DNA from 2 places in the Methylobacterium sp. Leaf113 genome. Region 1 is predicted to be linked to the other one. Evidence: predicted binding sites of a transcription regulator. Region 1 holds the regulator's gene; the other holds the start of a gene.
The links. Region 1 encodes HrcA, which represses chaperone genes, less so after heat shock. Its sites were predicted from a motif close to GTTAGCACTCNCNNNNNGNGAGTGCTAAC; they were not measured.
Positions count from the first base shown of each region.

Region 2: groES (co-chaperone GroES) is a predicted target of HrcA. The motif match lies at 5,805-5,833, and genes of this name have one in related genera.

Region 1 is NZ_LMNJ01000053.1:118,254-129,629, reverse strand. Features, by position in the region: gene ASF60_RS22250 (transglutaminase family protein) at 1-208, opposite strand, end outside; gene ASF60_RS22245 (response regulator) at 297-827, opposite strand; gene ASF60_RS22240 (transglycosylase SLT domain-containing protein) at 1,033-2,232, opposite strand; tRNA gene ASF60_RS22235 (tRNA-His) at 2,454-2,530, opposite strand; gene ASF60_RS22230 (chloride channel protein) at 2,726-4,570, shown strand; gene ASF60_RS22225 (hypothetical protein) at 4,635-4,853, opposite strand; gene ASF60_RS22220 (YfdX family protein) at 5,001-5,786, opposite strand; gene ASF60_RS22215 (MFS family transporter) at 6,052-7,410, opposite strand; gene ASF60_RS22210 (DUF1236 domain-containing protein) at 7,706-8,584, shown strand; gene hrcA (heat-inducible transcriptional repressor HrcA) at 8,643-9,698, opposite strand; gene ASF60_RS24860 (hypothetical protein) at 10,143-10,523, opposite strand; gene rph (ribonuclease PH) at 10,662-11,376, shown strand, end outside; gene rdgB (RdgB/HAM1 family non-canonical purine NTP pyrophosphatase) at 11,375-11,376, shown strand, end outside.
Region 2 is NZ_LMNJ01000052.1:39,665-51,040, reverse strand. Features, by position in the region: gene ASF60_RS21010 (MBL fold metallo-hydrolase) at 1-278, shown strand, start outside; gene ASF60_RS21005 (heterodisulfide reductase-related iron-sulfur binding cluster) at 284-1,666, opposite strand; gene ASF60_RS21000 (FAD-binding protein) at 1,811-2,998, opposite strand; gene ASF60_RS20995 (polysaccharide biosynthesis C-terminal domain-containing protein) at 3,119-4,591, opposite strand; gene ASF60_RS20990 (magnesium transporter CorA family protein) at 4,684-5,688, opposite strand; gene groES (co-chaperone GroES) at 5,902-6,189, shown strand; gene ASF60_RS26320 (hypothetical protein) at 6,209-6,268, opposite strand; gene groL (chaperonin GroEL) at 6,287-7,939, shown strand; gene ASF60_RS20975 (DUF1501 domain-containing protein) at 8,060-9,247, opposite strand; gene ASF60_RS20970 (DUF1800 domain-containing protein) at 9,260-10,786, opposite strand; gene ASF60_RS20965 (2OG-Fe(II) oxygenase) at 10,963-11,376, opposite strand, start outside.

The DNA of each region.
Region 1 (11,376 bases):
GCCCGGTGAACGACGCGACGGCCACGCAATTCCCGAAGACGTCATGGAGCCAGCGCAGCCCGCTCGGTTCGGGCGTGATCTTCAGGTTCGCCGAGATCAGGCGCTGATCGTAACTGTCGCGCGGCCGGAACAGGATGCGATGCTCACCGAAGGCCACCGGCTGTCGATAGCGATAGATGGTCAGGTGGCGGACGGACAGGATCGGCAAGGCGAGGGGCTCCACCACGCCGCGCGGCGTGGTCTGGTCGGCACGGACGCTGCGGGAAGCAATGCAAATCGTGCGCCGGGGAGCCTTATCAGGAAACGATGGGTTGCGGGGTGCTGGTCGCGAGATCGGCCTCGGTCAGCAGATCGAAGGGCCGCCACGGCTTCGGAATGAAGACCGCCTGGTCCGGCAGGCTGCTCGGACGCTCGGCCTTTCCGCCCGACGTCACCACCACACGGGCGGACGGCCACAGCAGCGCGATGGCGGAGGCCAGTTGCACCCCATCCATCGCCCCGGCAAGGCTGACATCGGCGAAGACCAGGGCGACATCGCCGCCGCGCTCGCGCATGACGTTGAGGGCGGCCTCGGCGCTATCGCACCCGAGCACGCCGAGTTCGGTATCGCTCAGGAGGGCCTCGGCCAGCGCGCGTGTGGCGGCATCGTCCTCGACCACCAGGGCGAGCTTGAGCGGCTGCGGCTTGGCCCGGGGCGCCGCCTCGGACGCGGCCGCAGGTTCGGACTGAACCTGGCGAATCAATGAGGCGAGGTGGTCGGGAATGCCCTCGGCGATCAGGTCGTCGTAGAACGAGGCCAGAGCCTGACCGATCCGGTCGAGGGACAGGCTCGGCGTCAGCGTGTCGCCGAGAGGAATCCGGCTCACGGACGACGAGCGATCCGCGTTGGTGCCTTTCGGGTCCGACAAGCAGGGCCTCCGCCGTTGGTGTCTCGGTGCGCCGCCACGAGCGGAGGCGCCGACATTAAAGCCCGGAGGTGACAGTCAGTTGCCGGAAATCATCCCTGGCCTGCGTTTGAGCCGGTACGGTGCCTCAATCCACCGCCGCATCGGCATAGGCCAGCACGCCGGCCATGGAACGGACGTCGCGATAGCGGGCGCCGCGGGTGCTCATCATGGTCTCGAACTTCTCGTGCACCTGGGCCACCGACAGGCTCGCCGCCTTGCGACGCCCGCGCTGGGCGGCGAAGAAGATTGTCTTGTTGGCGCGCGCCGGGCCCGGCAGCATCTGGGCGGCCGCCGCCTTCGGCTTGTCGACCACCGTGGCAAGGAAGTCCTCGGCATCGTCCGGCCCGAGGAAGTGGGCGAGGTAGACCTCGCCGAGGGTGAGTTCGCGGCCGATCCGCAGGGCGATGCGGGCGGCGTCGCGCTTCAGCATCTCGCCGGCGAGCAGGGCGGACAGGTAGGGGTCGCGCCGCATCTCGAGGATGCGCGTGCGCTCGGCCGGGTCCGACACGGTGGGCCGGCCGTTGTCGCCGGTGACCACGAGGGCCGCATCGGTGGCGAGACCGTATTTCGGTCCGAAGTCGCGCACCACGCCCAACCAGGTCCGCTCGATGAACTGGAACAGGCCGGTGGCCGAGGAGGTCTGTGCCTGCACTTCGGTCTTGAAGCTGGATTCCTTGTCGGCCACCGCCATCAGCAGCACCGGATCGGTCTGCACCGCCTGCGCCGCCCGGACGATCTTCTGCACGAGGTGGCGCCGGATCTTCATCGGGCCGAACTCGATGACCTCGTTCGGGTCGCCGATCGAACTTTCGGTGAGGAGGTAGTCATAGGACACCCGGTCGACCGCGTTGGAGCCGAGTTCGGTGTCGAGGTCGTGGACCGGCGCGAAGGCCGAGGACGCGGTGATCGCCGCCGGGGTGGGCGACACGGAGGCGGGCAGGGTGGCCGAGGCGGAGGCCTGAAAGATGACCGGCATCGGCTGGACGCGGGGGCGCGGCATCGCGATCTCTGTCATGGCCTGGGCCGATTGGACGACACCGGCCTCCGGACCGACACCGTAGGACAGGACCGCGCCGAGGCCGCCGGCCAGGAGCAGCATCGAGAGCACCGAGCGGGTGAGGGCCGGGCGGCTGCCGTGATCGTGGCCGACGCGTCCCGACAGGGTCAGCGCTTCGGAGCCGTCCGGCGCTGCGACGGAGCCGAAGCGCGGTGCGAGCGATCCTTTATGAGCCTGCGAGTTCTTGGCGAGGACGGTCCGCGACGATCCGACGTTTCGACCCTGCATCTGCTCGACCCAACCTCGTTCCCTGACCTGGATTGAGATTAGCTTGCGAGATGTGGCGACAACACGGCCCAGTTTGGGGCAATCCCGTGGCAAGTTTGCCTCAGTGTCGAGAGCGCTGGCGCACACCCCGGCACGTTTCGGGCGCGTCGCGCCAACGTGGGACTCAAACGCGAAAAGCGGCCCTGCTCACGCACGACCGCCCGACACTTCGATTCACAGAATGGTACCACTGCCCCGGCTCGAACGGGGGACCTCTTGATCCACAATCAAGCGCTCTAACCAACTGAGCTACAGCGGCACTGCGGGCGATCTATCCCGAGCCGCGCCGCATTTCAAGCCGCCTTCGGCCGATCGTCGGCAAAAGTGTGGATCTGTCCCGGCCTGTCAGGGCCATGCGTGCCCGGTTCAGCCATCGACGCCTCCATCGGCCGCAGGGTAAGGGGAGGCCTTGATGCCTCTCCGTCGCCGTCCGCGACCGCTTCCAGCCCGGCCCATGCCCCTGCGCAACCGCTCTTCCTCTTCGCCGGCTGCCCGACAGGTGCTCGTGCAGGCGCCGGGGCGACTGCGCGCCCTCGTGCGCGGCAGCGAAATCGGCCTCATCGTCCTGGCCGGCCTGATCGGATGCGCCTCCGGCCTGTCGGTGGCGGCGATGAACCGGGCGACGCAGGCGATGCGCGAGGTGCTGTACGGCCTGCCGCCGGGCATGCGCCTCAGCGCCGCTACGGATCTCTCGCCCCTGGCGATCCTGCTGGCGCCCGCCTTCGGCGGCGTCCTGCTCGCGCTGTTCACCCTCGCGCTGCGCTGGCGCCGGCGCCCCCGGCGCGCGCCGGTCGACCCCATCGAGGCCAACGCCCTGCACGGCGGGCGCATGTCCCTCAGTGATTCCACCGTGGTGGTGATCCAGAACACGATCTCCAACGGCAGCGGCGTCTCGGTGGGCATGGAGGCGGCCTACACGCAGTTCTGTGCCGGCGTCGCCTCCCGCCTCGGCCTGTCCTTCGAATTGCGGCGTGCCGACCAGCGCACCCTGGTGGGCTGCGGGGCGGCCGCCGCCATCGCGGCAGCCTTCGGCGCCCCCCTGACCGGCGCGTTCTATGCCTTCGAACTCATCATCGGGACCTATTCCATCGCCACCTTGACGCCCGTCGTGGTGGCCGCCCTGTGCGGCAGCGTCGTCGCCCGGGCGCTGGTGGCGCAAACCTCCCTCGTCACGGTCGACCGGGCCGACGCGATCACCACCACGGTGCTGACGACCCTCGACACGATGCCGAGCCTCACCCTCGGGCTGCTCTGCGCCGGGCTCGGCATCCTGATCATGCGCGGTGTCACCCTGGTCGAGGCCGGCTTCCGCATCACCCGTCTGCCCGCGCTCTGCGCCCCGGTGGTGGGAGGCCTCTGCGTCGGCGGATTGGCGCTCCTGGCCTCGCCTCAGGTCCTGTCCGGCGGACACGGGGCGCTGCACCTGCACCTGGAGGCGCATGGCAACGCCCTCGGCCTCTCCGCCCTCATCGTGCTGTTCGTCGCCAAGGCGATCGCCTCGGCGATCTCCATCGGCTCCGGCTTCCGCGGCGGCCTGTTCTTCGCCTCGCTCTTCCTCGGCGCCGTGGCGGGCGAGATCTTCGCGGTCGGGATGCCGCTGATCCTGCCCGGAATGGTGAATTTCGGCCTGACCCCGCTCGCCTACGCGGTGATCGGCATGAGCTCCCTGTCGGTGGCGGTGATCGGCGGGCCGCTGACCATGACGTTCCTCGCCCTCGAACTCACCGGCAGCTTCCCGATCACCGGCCTGGTGCTGGTGGCGGTGATCGCCTCCTCCCTGACCGTGCGCAAGACCTTCGGCTACTCCTTCGCGACGTGGCGCTTCCATCTCCGGGGCGAGAGCATCCGCAGCGCGCATGACGTCGGCTGGATCCGGACGCTGACGGTCGGCCGGCTGATGCGCCGGGAGGTCTCGACAGCCTCCATCGACCAGAGCCTCGCCAGCTTTCTGCGCAAGCACCCGCTCGGATCGCCCTCACGGGTGGTGATGGTGGACGGGGACGGCCGCTACGCCGGGATCGTGCTCGTGCCCGAAGCCCATGCGGCCCTCTTGGAGACGGAGGGGGCTTCGCCCGATCTCGCCAGCCTCCTGCGGCATCGCGACGATGTTCTGACCGCCGAGATGAATGCCAAGGCGGCGACGGCGGCGTTCGACCGGACCGAGAGCGAAGCCCTGGCGGTGGTGGAGGACCTGAAGACCCGCAAGGTCATCGGCCTGCTGACCGAGAGCCACACGCTGAAGCGCTACAGCGAGGAACTGGACCGCCAGCGCCGGGCGGTGCTGGGCGAGGCGACCTGACGCGCAGGCCGGGCGCGGAATAGGCAGGACCAGAACATGCCGGCGGGTGGCGGGCCGGGCGTGGTCACGAACCGGGATGGTTGCGGCGCCATCCGAAGATCCCGAAGGCGAGCAGGCTCGCCGATCCCATCATGACGAGGCTCCAGCCCCAGTCGCTCGGCAATTGGCCGTCGACGGGGTGGCCGAACAGGCCGGAGGCCAGGACGAGGCCGAACCCCGTGACGGCGGCCGAGCACAGAAGGCCGAGGCTGATCCCGATACTGATCACGGTGGGTACCTTCATCGACGGATCACGGACGAACCGGGCCGGAAGCAGGGCGCGAGACGCCGAACGGGAAGATCCGCCCGGCGCAGGGGCCACCTCCGGCACGGATGCGAGCCGCACCCCCTCGTGAGGGGAAGCGGCTCACGGCCGTCCGGGATCGGACCCTTACTTCTTGACCGTCGTGCCGGTGGCGGCGGGAGCCGTCGCGGCGGCGGCCGGAGCCGGCGCAGCGGCAGCCGCGCCCTTCTGTGGCATGCTCACCATATCGACGATGTCGAAGCGCAGCCCGTCCTCCGCTTTCTTCAGGACGGCATTGGCTTCATAGTACTTGCCCTGGTTGATCAGGGTCGCCGCCTGGTCGACATCGGTGGTGGTCTGATCGAGCGGCACCACCGCCAGGACGAAGTTCACATCGACGCCCGCGAGCTTGAGCTGGTCGATGGCGGCCTTGCGATCACCCTTCTCCAGGCTCTTGTTGGCGGTCGCCACCGCGGCGGCCTTGGCCGGCGACGCGACGAAGTCCTCGCCCAGGGTCAGCTGCCCGTCGACCGGAACCCAAGCGGTTTGCTTGGTCGATGGCTTGGCAGCATCGGAAGATTTGCTCGCCTCGGTGGCGGGTGCGGACTTCTTGGGCGTCGCGTGCAGATCGGCTTCCGCCTTCGTGAAGACCGACTCGTCCGTCTTCACCTTGGTGAGCGCCGCCTGAGCCTTGCCGATCAGGTCCTTGGCCTGGGTCGGATCGGCGTTGAAGATGGCGATCCGGGCGAGGTGCAGGTCGCGGAAGGCCTGCGCGCCGTCCTTGGACAGCTTTCCGACGTCGCGATCCGCCGCCTGCTGGGCCGCCGAGATCGGGGGAGCGGCCTGCGCGGCCGGCTTGTCGTTGGCGAAAGCCACGCCGCCGAGGAGCGATGTCGCAACAAGTGCGGCGGCAACGGTTCTGATGCGTTTCATGACAATACCTCCAGAAGGGAGCGGCGACCGAGTGTGTGTTGGAGGAATAGGGTCGCGCCAAACCTCTCTTCTGTGGTGATATTGATATTGCCCTCGCACCGTGTCACGTTAATTAATCGTCAGCATTCCGTCATCAAATCACCGTTGACAAACATGCTGATAAAGGAGCCGATCAAAACCAGTTTGATCTGAAACCCGCAGGCATAAAAAAAGCACGCGGTGCAGGAGCACCGCGTGCGATTTTGGTTGCCGGGCCGTGGCGCCGTCAGGCGGCCGAGAGCCGGGTCTTGCGCGTCAGCGCCTCCTCCACCGTCCCGTCGCCGTCGAGATATCCGTGGCGCTTCGGGTTCGGCATGATCAGCGACGCGATGAAGGCGATGCCGAGCATCACGGTCACGTACCAGAAGAAGCTGCTCTCGGAGCCGATCTGCTTCAGGTACAGGGCTACCGCCTCCGCGGTCCCGCCGAACAGCGAGTTGGCGATGGCGTAGGACAGGCCGACGCCCAGCGCCCGCACCTGGGTGGGGAACAGCTCGGCTTTCACGATGCCGCTGATGCCCGTGTAGAAGCTGATCACAATCAGGCCGACCATGATCAGCGCGAACGACAGCACCGCGTTCTGCGTCGAACCGATGGCGGTCATCAGCGGCACCACCATCAGGGTGCCGAGGCCGCTATAGAGCAGCATGTTGGCCTTGCGGCCGATCCGGTCCGAGAGCCAGCCGAAGAAGGGCTGGATGATCATGTAGACGAACAGGGCTGCGGTGGAGATCTGCGAAGCGGTGACCTTGTCGATTTGGGCGGTGTTGAAGAGATACTTCGGCATGTAGGTGGTGAACGTGTAGAAGCTCAGCGAGCCGCCGGCCGTATAGGCCAGCACCACGCAGAAGGCGCGCCAGTGCTTGAACAGGGCGGCGAAGGTGCCGGAATCCTTCTTGGCCATGTCCTCCTTGGTGGCGGTCTCCTGCAGCGACGAACGCAGGTAGAGAGCGACCACGGCCGCGACGGCACCGATGACGAACGGGATGCGCCAGCCCCAGGCGGTGAGTTCCTGCGCGGTGAGGAAGCTCTGGAGGATGATCAGCACCAGCGAGGCCAGCAGCTGGCCGCCGATCAGGGTGACGTACTGGAACGAGGCGAAGAATCCGCGCCGGCCCTTCACGGCGATCTCGCTCATGTAGGTGGCGCTGGTGCCGTACTCGCCGCCGACCGACAGGCCCTGGATCATCCGGGCGAGCAGCAGCAGGGCGGGGGCGAGATGGCCGGCCGTCGCGTAGGTCGGCAGGACCGCGATCATCAGCGAGCCGGCGCACATCATCAGCACCGAGATCAGCATCGATTTCTTGCGGCCGAGGCGATCGGCGATGCGGCCGAAGAGCCAGCCGCCGATTGGCCGCATGAAGAAGCCGACGGCGAAGACGGCGGCCGATTTCAGAAGCTGGCTGGTGTCATCCCCCTCGGGGAAGAAGACGGGCGCGAAGTAGAGGGCGAAGAAGGCGTAACAATAGAAATCGAACCACTCGACGAGGTTGCCCGACGAGGAGGCGACGATCGCCTTGATTCTGCGGCGGCTATCCGCCGCTTCGTCCGCCCTGTGCGTGAGTGTCCCCGGCCCACCTGTCATCCGTCTCGTCCCTGTGCTCTCGGCGTCGCCGGTCGGCGGCGTCTTTGGCGCGGACGTTACTCTGTGAGGCTGGTTTCACAAGCCCGCTCAGCGGGTTGGCGTACACCGACAAGATCAACGGCAAACTTGGCTGTGGAAGACCGATCGCTAAGCTTACGCAGCTCGTACAAAATGCCCGCGCGGCAAACGTCGTAAGATCAGATCAAGAAAAGGCGGAACGGTCTTTCGTAGAACTTCGTTGCGGAGGGCGACGGCACGGGACGGTGCTTCCCACAACGAGACTGGAAACGACCCCATGAGCAAGCTCTTCCGGAGCACGGTAGCGGCAACGGCCCTTCTTCTCGGGGCAACGACGGCGTTCGCGCAGGCCGGCCCGGGTGGTGGCGCGGGCGGTGGTGCCGCCGGCGGTGCAGGTGGTGGCGCCGGCATGGGCGCGGGTGGTGGCGCCGGAGGCGCGGGCATGGGAGCCGGCGGCGCGGGCGGCGGCGGGATGCGCGGCGGGGCTGGTGGCGCTGAAACCGGGGCTGGCACCGGATCGCGCGGCGAGGCCGGTGGAGCCGGGGCGCGCGGGGCCGAGGGCGGTGCGGGTCCGCGCGGCGGCGAGCGCCCGGGACAGGCAACCGGCGAACGGGGCGGCCGCGAGACGGGTGGCGCTGCAACGCGGGACGGCACCGCCGACCGTGACGGCCGGGCAGACCGGGACGTGAAGGGTGATCGCGATGGCCGGGCGGATCGTGACGGCAAGGCGGAGCGTGACGGCCGGGCGGATCGTGACGGCAAGGCGGAGCGTGATGGCCGGGCCAACCGCGATGGAAAAGCCGATCGTGATGGCCGGGCCGACCGGGACGACCGCGGCGGACGGGACGGTCGGACGGATCGCGACGACAGGGGTGATCGGGGAGCGGTGCGCGGAGCCTATGGCCGTCTCGCGGCCCCGCAGCGCACGGAGTTCCGTCAGAGCGTGATCCGCCGTGGAGTTCCGCGTCTGGCCGCCGGCGTGTTCGCTCTCAGCGTCGGCACGGCCATCGCCCGCAGCTACACCCTCTACGACCTACCGCCGGACATCGTCCGGATCGCGCCCGAATACGAGGATTACCGCTACGTGCTGGTCGGCGACGACATCGTCATCGTCGATCCCGACACCTACGAGATCGTCGACGTGATCCGCGGCTGATTGTCGGTCGCACGCAATGCGGAGGCGGATCTTCGCCTCCGCCTCTCACGGGTATCGCTCAGCGCTTGCGATCCAGCAGCCCGGAGACCACCCGGGCGGTGTAATCGACCATCGGCACGATGCGGGCGTAGTTCAGCCGCGTCGGACCGATGACCCCGACGACGCCGACGATCTTCTGCGAGCCGTCGCGGAACGGCGCCGCGATCATCGACGATCCGGACAGGGAGAACAGCTTGTTCTCCGAGCCGATGAAGATGCGCACGCCCTCGCCGCCCTCGGCGCGCGACAGCAATTCGATCACATCCTTCTGGGTCTCGAGGTCGTCGAAAAGCAGACGGATACGCTCGAGATCCTCTGCGGCGCGCAGGTCGTCGAGGAGGTTCGACTGTCCGCGCACGATCAGCTGGCGGGCATCCGAAGGGCCGACGCTGACGGCGAGACCGGCATCGACCAGCCGCTCGGTGATGGCGTCGAGTTCGCGCTTCATCACCTGGCGGCCGGATTCGATCTCGGCCCGCAGCGACCCGAGCGTCCGTCCCTGCAGGCGGGCGTTCAGGTAATTCGAGGCCTCCTGCAGGGCGCTGGCGGGCAGGCCGGGCGGCAGGTCGAGCAGGCGGTTCTCCACCGAGCCGTCGTCGGAGACCAGGACCACGAGAGCGCGGGTCGGGTCGAGACGCACGAACTCGATGTGCTTCAGATGCACGTTGGTCTTGGTGGTCAGCACCACTCCGGCCCCGCGGGAGACGCCGGAGAGCAGCATCGAGGCTTCGGCCAGCGCCGAATCGAAGGTGTGGCCGGACGCGGCCGCGCGCATCTGGGTCTCGATCCGCTCCTGTTCCTCGCGCCCGACATCGCCGACTTCCAGCATGGCGTCGACGAAGAAGCGCAGGCCCTGCTCGGTCGGCAGCCGCCCGGCCGAAGCGTGGGGCGCGAAGATCAGTCCCGAATGCTCGAGATCCGCCATGACGTTGCGGATCGAGGCGGGCGAGAGGGACATCGGCAGGATGCGCGCGAGGTTGCGCGAGCCGACGGGTTCACCGGTGGTGAGATAACTTTCGACGATCTGACGGAAGATCTCGCGCGAGCGCTCGTTCAGCGCACTGAGAACCTGCATCTGCTGCACGGTCGAAAAGGGGCGGGCGGGCTCGGTCACGATCCATTCCTGAGACGGGGAGTGTGACGTCCTCCACGGGTTAATACAATCCACCGTGCCGTCGCCAGGCCGGACTCGGGCCGGAAAGGCGGCGCCGCGCCTTCACGAACGCGCGGCGCTGACAACGCACCGCTTCCAAACGCACCGCGGCACCGAAACGATGCGCCCGGCCTTTCCCATGCCGTTTGCCTCATGAGAAGCAAGACCGCGCCGCTGCCCAAAGAAACAGCTTGGCCATTTGCGACGATCCGGCCGGGTCGTGCGTTCCCGTATCCCGCGATTTGCCGGGCCCATCGTTCTCCGGCTCGCTCACCCATCGCGATCTGCATGGGTGCGTCGTCGGTGAACACCCGCCGGCGAATCGCTCAAGCCGAAGCCACCAGGAGGCAGAGACCCATGAGACACTCAGCTCGATCCGGCCTGATCAAGTCGTTCGCCATCGTTCTCGCGATGGTCGGCGCCATGCTGTTCGGCGCACCTCAGGGTGCCCAGGCCGCCCCCGCCATGGTGTCCACCGAAGTCGCCGCTCCGGCCGTCGGCCTCACCCAGGTGCAGTATGGCGGCCATTGGCGTCATCATCGCCGCGGCTTCCGGCACCACCACCATCACGGCCGCCACTTCGGCCATCACCATCGCCGCCATTTCGGCCATCATTACGGTCACCGCCGCGGCCATCACTTCGGTCATCGCCGCTACCGCTACTGAGCGCTTTCGTGCCGTGGGCCGCCCCTCGGAGCGGCCCTTCTCGGCCACGGGCCGCCCTTCGGGGTGGCCCTTTTCGGCCATGGGCCGCCCTTCGGGGCGGCCCTCTTCGTATGGGCCATCCCCCGTCCGCTGGCAGGCCTTGCGTGACAGCCTCGCTTGCAGGCCCGGACCCGGACCCGTAAAGCCCGCTCCCAACCCTGATTCTGGAAGGAGAGCGGCATGCGCCCCTCGAAGCGCGCGACCGACGAACTGCGCACCGTGACCCTGGAGCGTGCCGTCTCCCGCCATGCCGAGGGCTCCTGCCTCGTCAGCTTCGGCGAGACCAAGGTCCTGTGCACGGCCTCGCTCGAAGAGCGTGGCCCGGGCTGGCTGCGCGGCTCCGGCAAGGGCTGGGTGACGGCCGAGTATGCGATGCTGCCGCGCGCCACCCACGAGCGGACCCGGCGCGAGGTGAATTCCGGCAAGCCCTCGGGCCGCACCCAGGAGATCCAGCGTCTGATCGGCCGCTCGCTGCGCGCCGTCACCAACCTGCCGGCGATGGGCGAACGCCAGATCACGGTCGATTGCGACGTGATCCAGGCCGATGGCGGCACCCGCACCGCTGCGATCACCGGCGCCTGGGTTGCCCTGCACGAGTGCTTCACCTGGATGCGCAGCCGCTCGATCATCTCGGTCGACCCCCTCCGCGACCACGTGGCGGCGATTTCCTGCGGCATCTACAAGGGCAAGCCGGTGCTCGACCTCGACTACGACGAGGATTCCGCGGCCGAGACCGACGCCAACTTCGTCATCACGGGCACCGGCGGCCTCGTGGAGGTGCAGGGCACCGCCGAGGGCAAGCCGTTCTCGGAAGACGAGCTGCTCGAATTGCTGCGCCTCGCCAAGGGTGGGGTCCAGTCCCTCGTCGTCCTCCAGAAGCAGGCTATTGGCGTAT
Region 2 (11,376 bases), on a different contig from region 1:
ATCTCGCCTTCCACGTCGAGAGCGAGGGCCAGCGGCTTCTGATCTGGGGTGACTGCGCCCATCACGAGATCGCCTCGCTGGCGCGGCCCGACTGGCATGCCCTGTTCGACATGGACAAGGCCGCGGGGGCTGCCACCCGGCGGACCATGTACAACCTGGCCGCGACGGACCGTATCCTGGTCGCCGGTTATCACACCTCGTTCCCATCGCTGGGTTACGTGATCCGCGACGGCCTCGGCTACCGGTGGATTCCGCTCACCTACCAGCTCGATGGCTGAAGCACCTATTCCGCCGCCAGCAGCGCCCGTTCGCGGATCCCCTCCAAGGCCGCCGGCTTCGGGCCGCCGGTGGCCCAGTCGAGCAGTTCCGCCGTGTGGACGATCGGGATCGCCGTGCCCTTCCCGATCTGGGTGGCGCAGCCGATGTTGCCGGTGGCGATGACGTCGGGGCGCATGCGCTCGATGTTGGCGACCTTGCGGTCGCGCAGGCGGTTCGCGATCTCGGGCTGAAGGATGTTGTAGGTTCCGGCCGAGCCGCAGCAGATATGGCCCTCGGGCACGTCCTTCACGGTGAAGCCCGCCGTCTTCAGCAGGTTCTTGGGCTCGGTGCGGATGCCCTGGCCGTGCTGCATCGAGCAGGCCGAGTGGTAGGCGACCACGAGGTCGGTCTCCACGATCGGGGGCATCAGGCCGATGGCGGCCACGTACTCCGTGACGTCCTTGGCAATCGCCGAAACCCGCTTCGCCTTTTCGGCATAGGTCGGGTCGTCGCGGAACATGAAGCCGTAATCCTTGATCGTCGTGCCGCAGCCGGAGGCGGTGACCAGGATCGCGTCGAGGCCGGCGCCGTCCATTTCGGCGATCCAGGCGTCGATGGTGCGCTTGGCCTGGGCATGCGACGCGTCGGCCTTGCCCATGTGGTGGGTCAGGGCACCGCAGCAGCCCTCCCCCGCGGCCTGGACCACCTCGACCCCGTGCCGGGTCAGAAGGCGGATCGCCGCCTCGTTGAAATCGGGGCGCAGCACGCTCTGGGCGCATCCCCGCAGCAACGCGACGCGACCTCGACGCGACGGCGTGGCATACCCATGCAACGCATCGCTGGCCTCGAGGGCTCGCGTATCGGCCGGAAAGGTGCCCGGACGGTCGGTGGGGTTGCGGTTCGGCAGTTGCGCCGGGGCGAGGTCTAGCATCGCCGCGAGGCGGTTGCCGACGCGCGGCAGGCGCGCCACCAGGGGCCGGAACGGCGCACCGATCTTCGCCCCGAGGAGCGCCAGCCGGAAGCGATTCGGATAGGGCAGGACGAAGGCCAGGACGGCCCGCAGCAGCCGGTCGCTCAGCGGACGACGATAGGTTTCCTCGATATGCGCCCGGGCATGATCGACAAGGTGCATGTAATGCACCCCCGACGGGCATGTCGTCATGCAGGACAGACAGGACAAACACCGGTCGACGTGCTTGACCACCTCCGGCACGGCCGGCTTTCCACCTTCCAGCATATCCTTGATCAGGTAGATCCGCCCCCGCGGAGAATCGAGTTCATCACCGAGCAGGAGGTAAGTCGGGCAAGTCGCGGTGCAGAACCCGCAATGGACGCAGGTCCGCAGGATCTTCTCGGACGCCGCCATGGCCGGATCGGCGAGCTGCGTCAGGCTGAAATTGGTCTGCACGGCGTGTCCTCGGATCCACCCTCGCGCCGTCGATCGGGCCGGCGTCGCAGCCCGGCCCGTGTCGGCATCGTCGTTCTTCCGGCGTCAGTTTAAAGACAATCGCGCCGGATTCCGAGCCTTGGAATCGCTCTCAACAGCGCAGCCTCAGAGGCCGGCATACATCCGACCCGGATTGAACAACCCCTGGGGATCATGCGCCGCCTTGATACCGGCGGTGATCCGCATCAGAGCCTCCGACAGCGGCTCGAATACGGCGACCGCCGCCCGGACAGCTTCCGGCGCCCGCACAAGGGTGGCGTGTCCGCCCTCGGCTCGAACGGCCGCGCGGACGATCTCCGCTCCGGCATCTCCCGCCGCGTCCGTCGCAAGCCAGATCAGGCCGCCGCCCCAGTCGTAGAACCAGCGGGCCTCACGGCGCGACGCGATCGCCGCCGTCACGGCCGGCGCATGGGTCGGGGCGGTCGCGATGCGCCAGATCGCGGCCTCGCGCGGCTCGGACAGCGCCACGACATCGCGAATCCCGGTCCATAGCTCGGCGCCTGGATCGCCCTCGACGACCTCCGGCTCGCCGAAGCGCTTGAGCAGCCTGCGCAATTCGCCGAGCCGATAGTCGATCGATTCCGAAAAACCCTCGAGTCGCATCAGCGTCCGCGCGGTTCCACCCGCGATTCCGGCGGGCAGATGGGCGGCCCCGGTCAATTCGAACGGGGAGCCGAGGGCAGCGGACAGCGCCCCGATGGCACGGACATCGTCGAGGTCCGGGAAGGCCAGGGTCGCCACCCGCTCCTGCCGCGGCAGCACCTTAAAGGTCACCTCGGTCAGCAAGCCCAGGGTTCCCCAAGACCCCGCCATCAGCTTCACGAGGTCGAGCCCGGTCACGTTCTTCATCACACGCCCGCCGGACTTGATCGCCTCGCCGCGCCCATTGATGAAGCGCACGCCGATCAAACTGTCGCGCGCCGCGCCGGCATTGATCCGCCGTGGGCCGGAATTGTTGGTGGCCGCCACGGCTCCGAAACTGGGCTCGCCGGTCGTCCCCATCAGGGTACGATGGTCCATCGGCTCGAAGGGTAGCATCTGGCCGCGCTCCGTGAGCAGGGCCTGAACCTCCGCCAGCGGCGTTCCAGCCCGGGCCGAGACGACCATCTCGGCGGGTTCGTAGAGGGTGATGCCGGAGAGACGGACGCTGGATAGCGTCACCTCGTCTTGGGCCGGGCGCCCAATTGCGCTCTTGGTCGCGCCACCGACGAGGCGAAGCCGCTCGGGACCGCTGGCCGCTGCCCGAACAACCTCGGCCGCCGCGCCCTCATCGTGAGGCTCATATGAACGCATCGATTCCTGCCCGATTCGGAGCGTTCTACGGCGCCCTCGATCCTGTCTGCCGTCGATCACCTTAAAGGAGGATCACGGCGATGACAGCCAGTCGAGGCCGTCTATTCCGCCGAGTCCGTCCTATTCTACCGAGGCCGGCTCGGTGGGGCGGGGCGATCCGGGAAGGCTGCGGGAAAGACGCGCCATCGCGTGGCCCCTCAACCCGGCAATGTCGAAGAACCAGACCAGGGCGCCGTAGACCGCGATGCCGAGCGGTACGCCGAGGGCGAGGGCGCGGGTCGGTTCGATGTGGCGCAACGGCAGGAGGCAGAGCGCCATGGCCATGGAGGCGACACAGGCCGCCAGGATCTCCCACCAGGGCAGGCGCAGCCGATCCGGGCCGGTCAGTGCGCGAATTCCCAGCAACAGCGTCGCGGTAGCCAGCCCTAGGGTCTGCGCGACCGCGACGCCCTCGGGACCCAGCAGGGGTGGGAGGAACCATAACCCGGCGGCGTTGAGACCCAATCCAACGCAGGCAGCCGCGATGACCGGGCGAGTCCGTCTGCGGATCTGGAAGATCGGATTGAGCGCGAAATTCATCATCGCCAGACAGAAGAAGCCTGGCACCATCACGCCGGCATAGGCGGAAAAGGGACCACGGTAAGCTTCTGGCACCACCAGTGTCTCCAGAGCGGGAAGCACGGCCCAGAACCCGACGGCGCAGGGCAGAAGCAAGGTGACGACAACGCCGACGTTCAGTCCGACCTGGCGCTCGGCCGCGGCACGGCCCTCCTGCTCCTCCACCCGGACGGCTAGTTGAAACAACAGTAGGTCGAGGGCAGTGCCGAGGGTACCGATACTCCGGGTGGTGACATCGGCAGCCAATGCAAAGTAGCCGGCTTCGGCAAGACCCGCATGGGCCGCGATGCTACCCCGATTGAGAAATGGAAGGAGCTGATAGATCGCATTCGCGGCAATCAGCGGCAGACCATAGGCGACGAAGAGCCGCCAAGTCTCCCGGACGCGGGCCTGCAGGCGCGGCACGACCGGGTCGCGCATCGGACCGTAGAGAAGCAGGACAGCAACGGCCTGGCTGATACCGGCCGCCACCAGAACCCAGACCGGTTGCGGAAAGTACCAGGCGGCCCCCGCCATCAGAACGAAGGCGAGGGCATTCTTGACCGCGACGAGGTTGAAGTAGAGCGCACCGTCAAAGCGCGCGCGGACGAGCGCGGCATGATAGTCGAAAACCCCGATGCCCAGCGCGGCCACCGCAGCACCGGCCGTGATCGCGAAATGGCTGTCCGCACTCGGCTGAAGCGAGACGCCGAACACGGCACAGAGCAAAGCCGCAGCGAACAGGGCCAGCGCCAGAAACGCGTAGGCATGGTCGAGCCCGTGGCGGATCCAAGGCTCATCGACGCGCACCCGAACGGAATAGAAGCGCGTCGCCGACAGGCGAAGCCATTCGAACAGGATGGTGTTTGCGACGATCGCACCGGCGGTCGCCAAAGCGAACAGGCCGAAATCGGCGGGCCCGAGCAGCTTGGCGATCAGGAGCCCGAGGACGAAGTTCAGACCTGCATTGAGGACGAAGGCAGCGATCACGGCCATGGCGCGGACACTTCATCCTCGAAGGCTGCTTGGACGGGCAGCGATGCAACCGGGTTGGTTTCGCACGCGCGACCGAACAATTCGTCACGCCCTCAGATCCAGCCCCGAATCCGAAAGAAAACGACCGGAATGATGGCGCTGAGCGCGATCAGGGTCAGGCCGTAAGGATAGCCGTAGAGCCAGTCGAGTTCCGGCATGTGCTTGAAGTTCATGCCGTACATCGAGGCGATCAGCGTCGGCGGGATACCCACCACGGAAGCCACGGTGAGAACCCGGAAGGTGTTGTTCTGCTCGATGCTGATGAGGCCCAGCGTGGCGTCGAGGAGGAACTGCACGTTCTCCGACAGGCGAATTTCGAACTCGTCGAGGGAGGCGATGTCCCGGCGCATCGCCTCGAATCTCGGCACCTGCTCCTCCCCGAGGATATGCTCGCATTCGTTTGCGACGAACGGCACGATCCGCTCCAGTCCGAGGAGACTGGAGCGGATCTTCCCGAGCGCCTTTCCGCGTCGACCGATGCCGCGCAGGATACGGCGAAGGGCCAGGTCGCGCCGGCGGGGGTTCTGGTGCGGGACCCTGATGTCCCCGGTGGCGGCGCTGCTGCGGACATCGAAATCGAAGATCCGCGTCGAGAGGGCGTCGAGGTCCGCGCCCATGTCCTCGAGGGCGTCTGCGAGACTGTCGACCAGTTCCTCCACCAGCAGAAGGAAGATCTCCGTGCTGGTGGTGCCCGGTCCGTCTCCGGCATCGATCCGCCTCTTGACCTCCGCGAAGGCCCGCAGATCGTGGAAGCGGACGGTGAGCAGGCGATCCTTCGTCAGGACGAAGCCGAGGGGTTTGAGCTGAGAATCCAGTTTGTCGAAGGTGATCATCGGCGTGGAGAGCGTGAAACCGCTCTTCATCCGGCGCAGACGGCTCGAATTCTCGACCTCGCTCAGCGCTTTGCGCGACGGTACGCTGATGCCGGTGGCAAGTTGGACCCGCTCTGCCTCGGCACTGCTCGGATCCTTGAGGTCGATCCAGACGGCATGGGAGGGATAGGCGCTATCTGGCGCCGCAGGCTCGACCGCACCCTGCGGTCCATGAAGCTCGATCATCCGCGAAGGACTTTCCGTCGGGGTGTGAAATGAAGGAAGGATCCTGTCGTCGGAACGTCGTCGGACCCTGCGACAGTCTTGACTCGACGGAGCCACGCGCCTAACTCGGCGCCATCGTTAGCACTCACCTAGAGAGAGTGCTAACGGCCTGGGTTGAGCGCGCTGCCGCGCCGCATCAACGCCATCCACGAATTTGAAGCAAGAGGGCAGCTCATGAAGTTCCGTCCGCTGCACGACCGTGTCGTCGTCCGCCGCATCGAAGGCGAAGAGAAGACCAAGGGGGGCATCATCATCCCCGATACCGCCAAGGAGAAGCCGCAAGAGGGCGAGATCGTCGCCGTCGGCCCCGGCGCCCGCGACGAGGCGGGCCGTATCAACGCGCTCGACGTCAAGGCCGGCGACCGCGTCCTGTTCGGCAAGTGGTCCGGCACCGAAGTCAAGATCGATGGTCAGGACCTCCTGATCATGAAGGAATCCGACATCATGGGCGTCGTCGCCTAAAGCGCGGCCCGCCTTCTTCCTACGATCCTAGCTGAGTCCTTCGAGCGCGCTCTCGTTTCGAGCGCCTCAGGGCTCTCAACAACTTAAGGATTTGAACATGGCAGCAAAAGAAGTCCGTTTCGGCTCCGATGCCCGCGAGAAGATGCTCCGCGGCGTCGACATCCTCGCTGACGCCGTCAAGGTGACGCTCGGTCCCAAGGGCCGCAACGTCGTCATCGAGAAGTCCTTCGGCGCTCCGCGCATCACCAAGGACGGCGTCACCGTCGCCAAGGAGATCGAGCTCTCCGACAAGTTCGAGAACATGGGCGCCCAGATGGTGCGCGAAGTGGCCTCGAAGACCAACGACATCGCTGGCGACGGCACTACCACCGCCACCGTCCTGGCCCAGGCCATCGTCCGCGAAGGCGCCAAGTACGTCGCCGCCGGCATGAACCCGATGGACCTGAAGCGCGGCATCGACCTCGCCACCACCGCTGCCGTGAAGGACATCACGAGCCGCGCCAAGAAGGTCGCCTCGTCCGAGGAAGTCGCCCAGGTCGGCACCATCTCGGCCAATGGCGACAAGGAAATCGGCGAGATGATCGCCCACGCCATGCAGAAGGTCGGCAACGAGGGTGTCATCACCGTCGAGGAAGCCAAGACCGCCGAGACCGAGCTCGACGTCGTTGAGGGCATGCAGTTCGATCGCGGTTACCTTTCCCCGTACTTCATCACGAATGCGGAGAAGATGGTCGCCGAGCTCGAGGACCCCTACATCCTCATCCACGAGAAGAAGCTCTCGTCGCTCCAGGCGATGCTGCCGGTTCTCGAGGCCGTGGTGCAGACCGGCAAGCCGCTCGTCATCATCGCCGAGGACATCGAGGGTGAGGCGCTCGCCACGCTCGTCGTGAACAAGCTGCGCGGTGGCCTTAAGGTCGCGGCCGTCAAGGCTCCCGGCTTCGGCGATCGCCGCAAGGCCATGCTCGAGGACATCGCGATCCTGACCCAGGGTCAGATGATCGCCGAGGACCTCGGCATCAAGCTCGAGAACGTCACCCTCCCGATGCTCGGCCGCGCCAAGCGCATCCGCATCGAGAAGGAGACCACCACGATCATCGACGGTCTCGGCGAAAAGGCGGACATCGAAGCCCGCGTCGGCCAGATCAAGGCGCAGATCGAGGAGACCACCTCGGACTACGACCGTGAGAAGCTCCAGGAGCGCCTGGCCAAGCTCGCCGGCGGCGTCGCGGTCATCCGCGTCGGCGGCGCGACTGAGGTTGAGGTCAAGGAGAAGAAGGACCGCGTCGACGACGCGCTCAATGCCACCCGCGCTGCGGTGGAAGAGGGTATCGTCCCCGGCGGCGGCACCGCCCTCCTCCGTGCCCGCGAGGCCGTCCGCGCCCTCACCAGCGACAACCCGGACGTCCAGGCCGGCATCAAGATCGTGCTGAAGGCCCTTGAGGCGCCGATCCGCCAGATCGCCGCCAATTCCGGCGTCGAGGGCTCGATCGTGGTCGGCAAGATCACTGACAACACCTCTTCGATCACCTTCGGCTTCAACGCCCAGACCGAAGAGTACGTTGACATGATCCAGGCCGGTATCGTCGACCCGGCCAAGGTCGTGCGCACCGCCCTTCAGGATGCGTCCTCGATCGCCGGCCTCCTCGTCACCACCGAGGCCATGATCGCCGATGCTCCGAAGAAGGACAGCGGCGCCCCCATGGGCGGCGGCGGCGGCATGGGCGGCGGCATGGGTGGCATGGACTTCTGATACGTCCAAGACATCTGAACACCGTAAACAAGGGGGTCGCCGAAAGGCGGCCCCTTTTTTCATGTTGTGACCGGACGAAAACGCGCGCACCGACGACGCAGCGCGCGGAGGTCTACGGGCTCAGACCAGCCCGAGATCGCTTGGGGAGACGTCCGGGAAGATGCGACCGAGACTGGCTGCATCGAGTCCGTAGATGCGCTGCAACAGACCACTCAGCATCGCCCGATAATCGGTGAGCACCGGATAGTCCCTGTTCTGGAACAGATGAGCTTCGTCGGCCCGAACCTGCGGACCGGCGATCCGGCCGCCCCGTACCCCGCCCCCGAGCACCCAGTAGACGCTACCGTGACCATGATCGGTGCCGCGATTACCGTTCTCGCGGAAGGTCCGACCGAACTCGGAAACCACGACCACGACAGTATCGGTCCAGCCGGCGCCGATCTCCTGGACGAAGCCGGAAAGGCCACGGCCAAGTTCTCCGATGCGGTCGGCGAGATAGCCGGTTGCACCGCCCTGGTTCACATGCGTATCCCACCCACCGACATCGACGAAGCCGAGGTTGAACTGGTCCCGCATCAGGCGGCCGATGCGACGGGCGGCCAATTCGAACCCCTTGGGCGAAACCGCGCCGCGATCCGCCTGTGCTTGGTGATCGGAGATTGTCCGATAGACCTCATCTCGGACCCGAAAGCCCTCGTTCACCGCGCTCGCCAGGGGGCCGCCCGCGTACATAGCCCGGATCAGAGCAGCCTGCCTCTCGTCGATCCCCGGCTTGCCGATCCCGTGGATCGCGATGTTGGGCACGGGATCGGGTCCCCGGAAGATCAGGGGTGATTGCTCGGTGAAGGCGATCGGGCGCACCCGCGTCAATTCCACGGCGAGGCGCGCCATGAACCCGGATTGGTAATTTCGCGAATCACCGACCGGCTGTCCGAGTTCGATCGTGTCCTGCGTCTCGAAGTGGCTGCGGGTGAGGTCGTTCGTACCGGCGAACGGCACGAAGGCCGCCTCTCCTTTCGCGTAGAGCGGCAGGATCGTCTCGCGCAGCGCCGGATGAAGGCTCCAGTCGGCATCGAGCGGGAGGGCTGCCGCCGGGTTCGCCGGATCGGGTCGAGCCACCGCCAGATTCGGCCGGGCTCGATAGTAGAAGTCGCTGCCGGTCGGGATTACCACATTGGCGGCGTCGTAAGCCCCCCGCAGGAAGACGACGAGAAGGCGGGCATCGGCTTTGGGCGCCGCCCACACCCGGCCCGCGACGGTGCTGGCACCGAAGGCGGCGGCAGCGCGGATGAGATCGCGTCTGTTCATCGATCCGCCTCCTCAATGCATGAACTCGGGGGAGGACAGGAACAACGTGTTCCAATCCTGGGGCGAGACCGCCCGACGCAAGGCGTCCCTCGTCCGCGGCGTGAGGGTCGCCATCAGCGGCCCGAAATAGAGACCATTCTGCAGGAGCGGAAAGGCAGGTTCCTCGACCGCATCGAGGGCGCCAGACTTGAACAGCCCCGCCGAGCCGGAGCCGATCTGGCGCGCGATCTCGAAGCGCATCGTGAGCTGGCCTGGGCCGCTCCAGGCAGCGGCGTCGAGCGGATACCCGTCGGGTGTCGAGCGATTGAAGAGGCCCTCTCCGAGGCGGTTCAACCAGTTCTGGACTGGGGTCGTATTCAGAATGACCCGGTCGTCATAGGCCAGCCGCAGGGCCGAAAAAACATAGCGGACCGGATCCTTGAAGCCCGAGCCGGCCGCGTCCACGAATTCCGGAGAGTGGACGAGCGCGCCCAGCACTGCCGCGGTATCGCCGTCCGTTCGAGTGAAGACCGCGGCGAGCCGATCGACGAGAGCATTCGAGGGCGAACGCCCCATCAGATAGAGGGCCATTGCCCGGGAGACGTTGCGGGCGGTTGCGGGATGCCGGGCCAGAACGTCGAGCGCCTCCTCGATCTCGGCATAGCCACGACTGTGGATGGTATGACCAAGCAGAACCTTGCTGCCGTAATCGTGCCGGGCCGGGTTGAACAGGAAGAGCCCCTTTCGGACGAGATCGCCCTGAAGCTCTGGCTTCACCCTGGGGTTTTCGGGCCGCGAATCGATACCGGCCCCCGTGAGAATACGAGCCAATTCCTCCACGTCGTGCTGCGCGTACCCCCCTCCGACGCCGAGGGTGTGAAGTTCCATGAGTTCGCGGGCGTAGTTCTCGTTGAGCCGACCAGCAGCATTCTCGACGTTATCGAGGTAGCGCAGCATCGCCGGGTGCTCGAGCGTCGCAGTCAGGAGATCGCGGAATCGCCCAAGGGCATTGGGGCGGATGGCAGTGTCGAGAAAGTCGCCGACGAGGACGCGCAGATTGGCCTTGCCCTGATGCACGTTGAAGCGGTTGAACCAGAACCAAGTCATCCGCTCCCGAACCTGATCCGGCGCATAGAGCGCTCGCAGGATCGTGGCGGTCAGTGATTGCCGGTAGGCGTCGTTCAAGGCGCCCTGATAGGCGGATTGAGCCGCCTTCTTGGCGTTCAGATCGGCGAGCCCATTCGCGGCCTTGGCTTGTGCGTCGAAAGCGACGACGCGATCGATCAAGGCGCCCTGTGGCTGGATCGAATGGATTTGGGCCTGAGCCACGGGCGGGAGTGCCATCGCGTGGGACGGCCGCAGTTGCGCCGACAGCCAGGCTTCCCGCCCTTGCGCCCGCAGCGCGGAGAAACTCGTCGGCGTCGCTCCCCAGGTCAGCGCGTCGAGAAGCGCGAGGTCCGACGACGGTGACCCGACGGGCGCTGCAAATACCGGCCCACAGGTCAGGATGGCCCAAACGAGAGCGGTCCGAACGATCGCCGCGCCACACAACCTCGACATGAGTCGCCCCCTCCGGCTTATCCGTAAGGTGCAACTCGCCGAGGAAACATGGCGGTGGAATGTCGGGGAGAAGGCAGGCGCGGCGGAGAAACCGACCGGAAACCAGATTGTGGCCCACCGCCTGCCACCTGTCGCCCCCCCTTCGAACTTGGACCCGCCCCTTCGGGACGGTGCCCTTACCGGCCGAAGATGCCCTTCAGGAACTGGGCGGTACGATTACGCTTTTTCTTGCGCTCGAGTTCGTTCGCATCCTTGACCCAGGCCACCTGCACAACGCGACGCTCGCCCGCGAAAGGCTCGTGGCCGTGCCAGGAATTGTCAGCGCGAAGGAACGCGAACATCGTGCCCATGGTGGGAGGGACCTCGACCGCGAAGGGTTCATAGTTCTTGCCGTCATAAAGTACCCGCAGGCGCCCGGCCGCCGGAGCGTCCCAGGCGTCGTTCATGTAGATCAGCATCGTCATCACCTTGGACGGGCCATCGGTGTGGATCGAGCCGTATTTCAGCTGACTGCGCTTCATGATGGTGGTGAGGCGCGGACATGAGACGAGATCGATGCCGAACTTCTCACCCATGATCCGCGAGAAGGC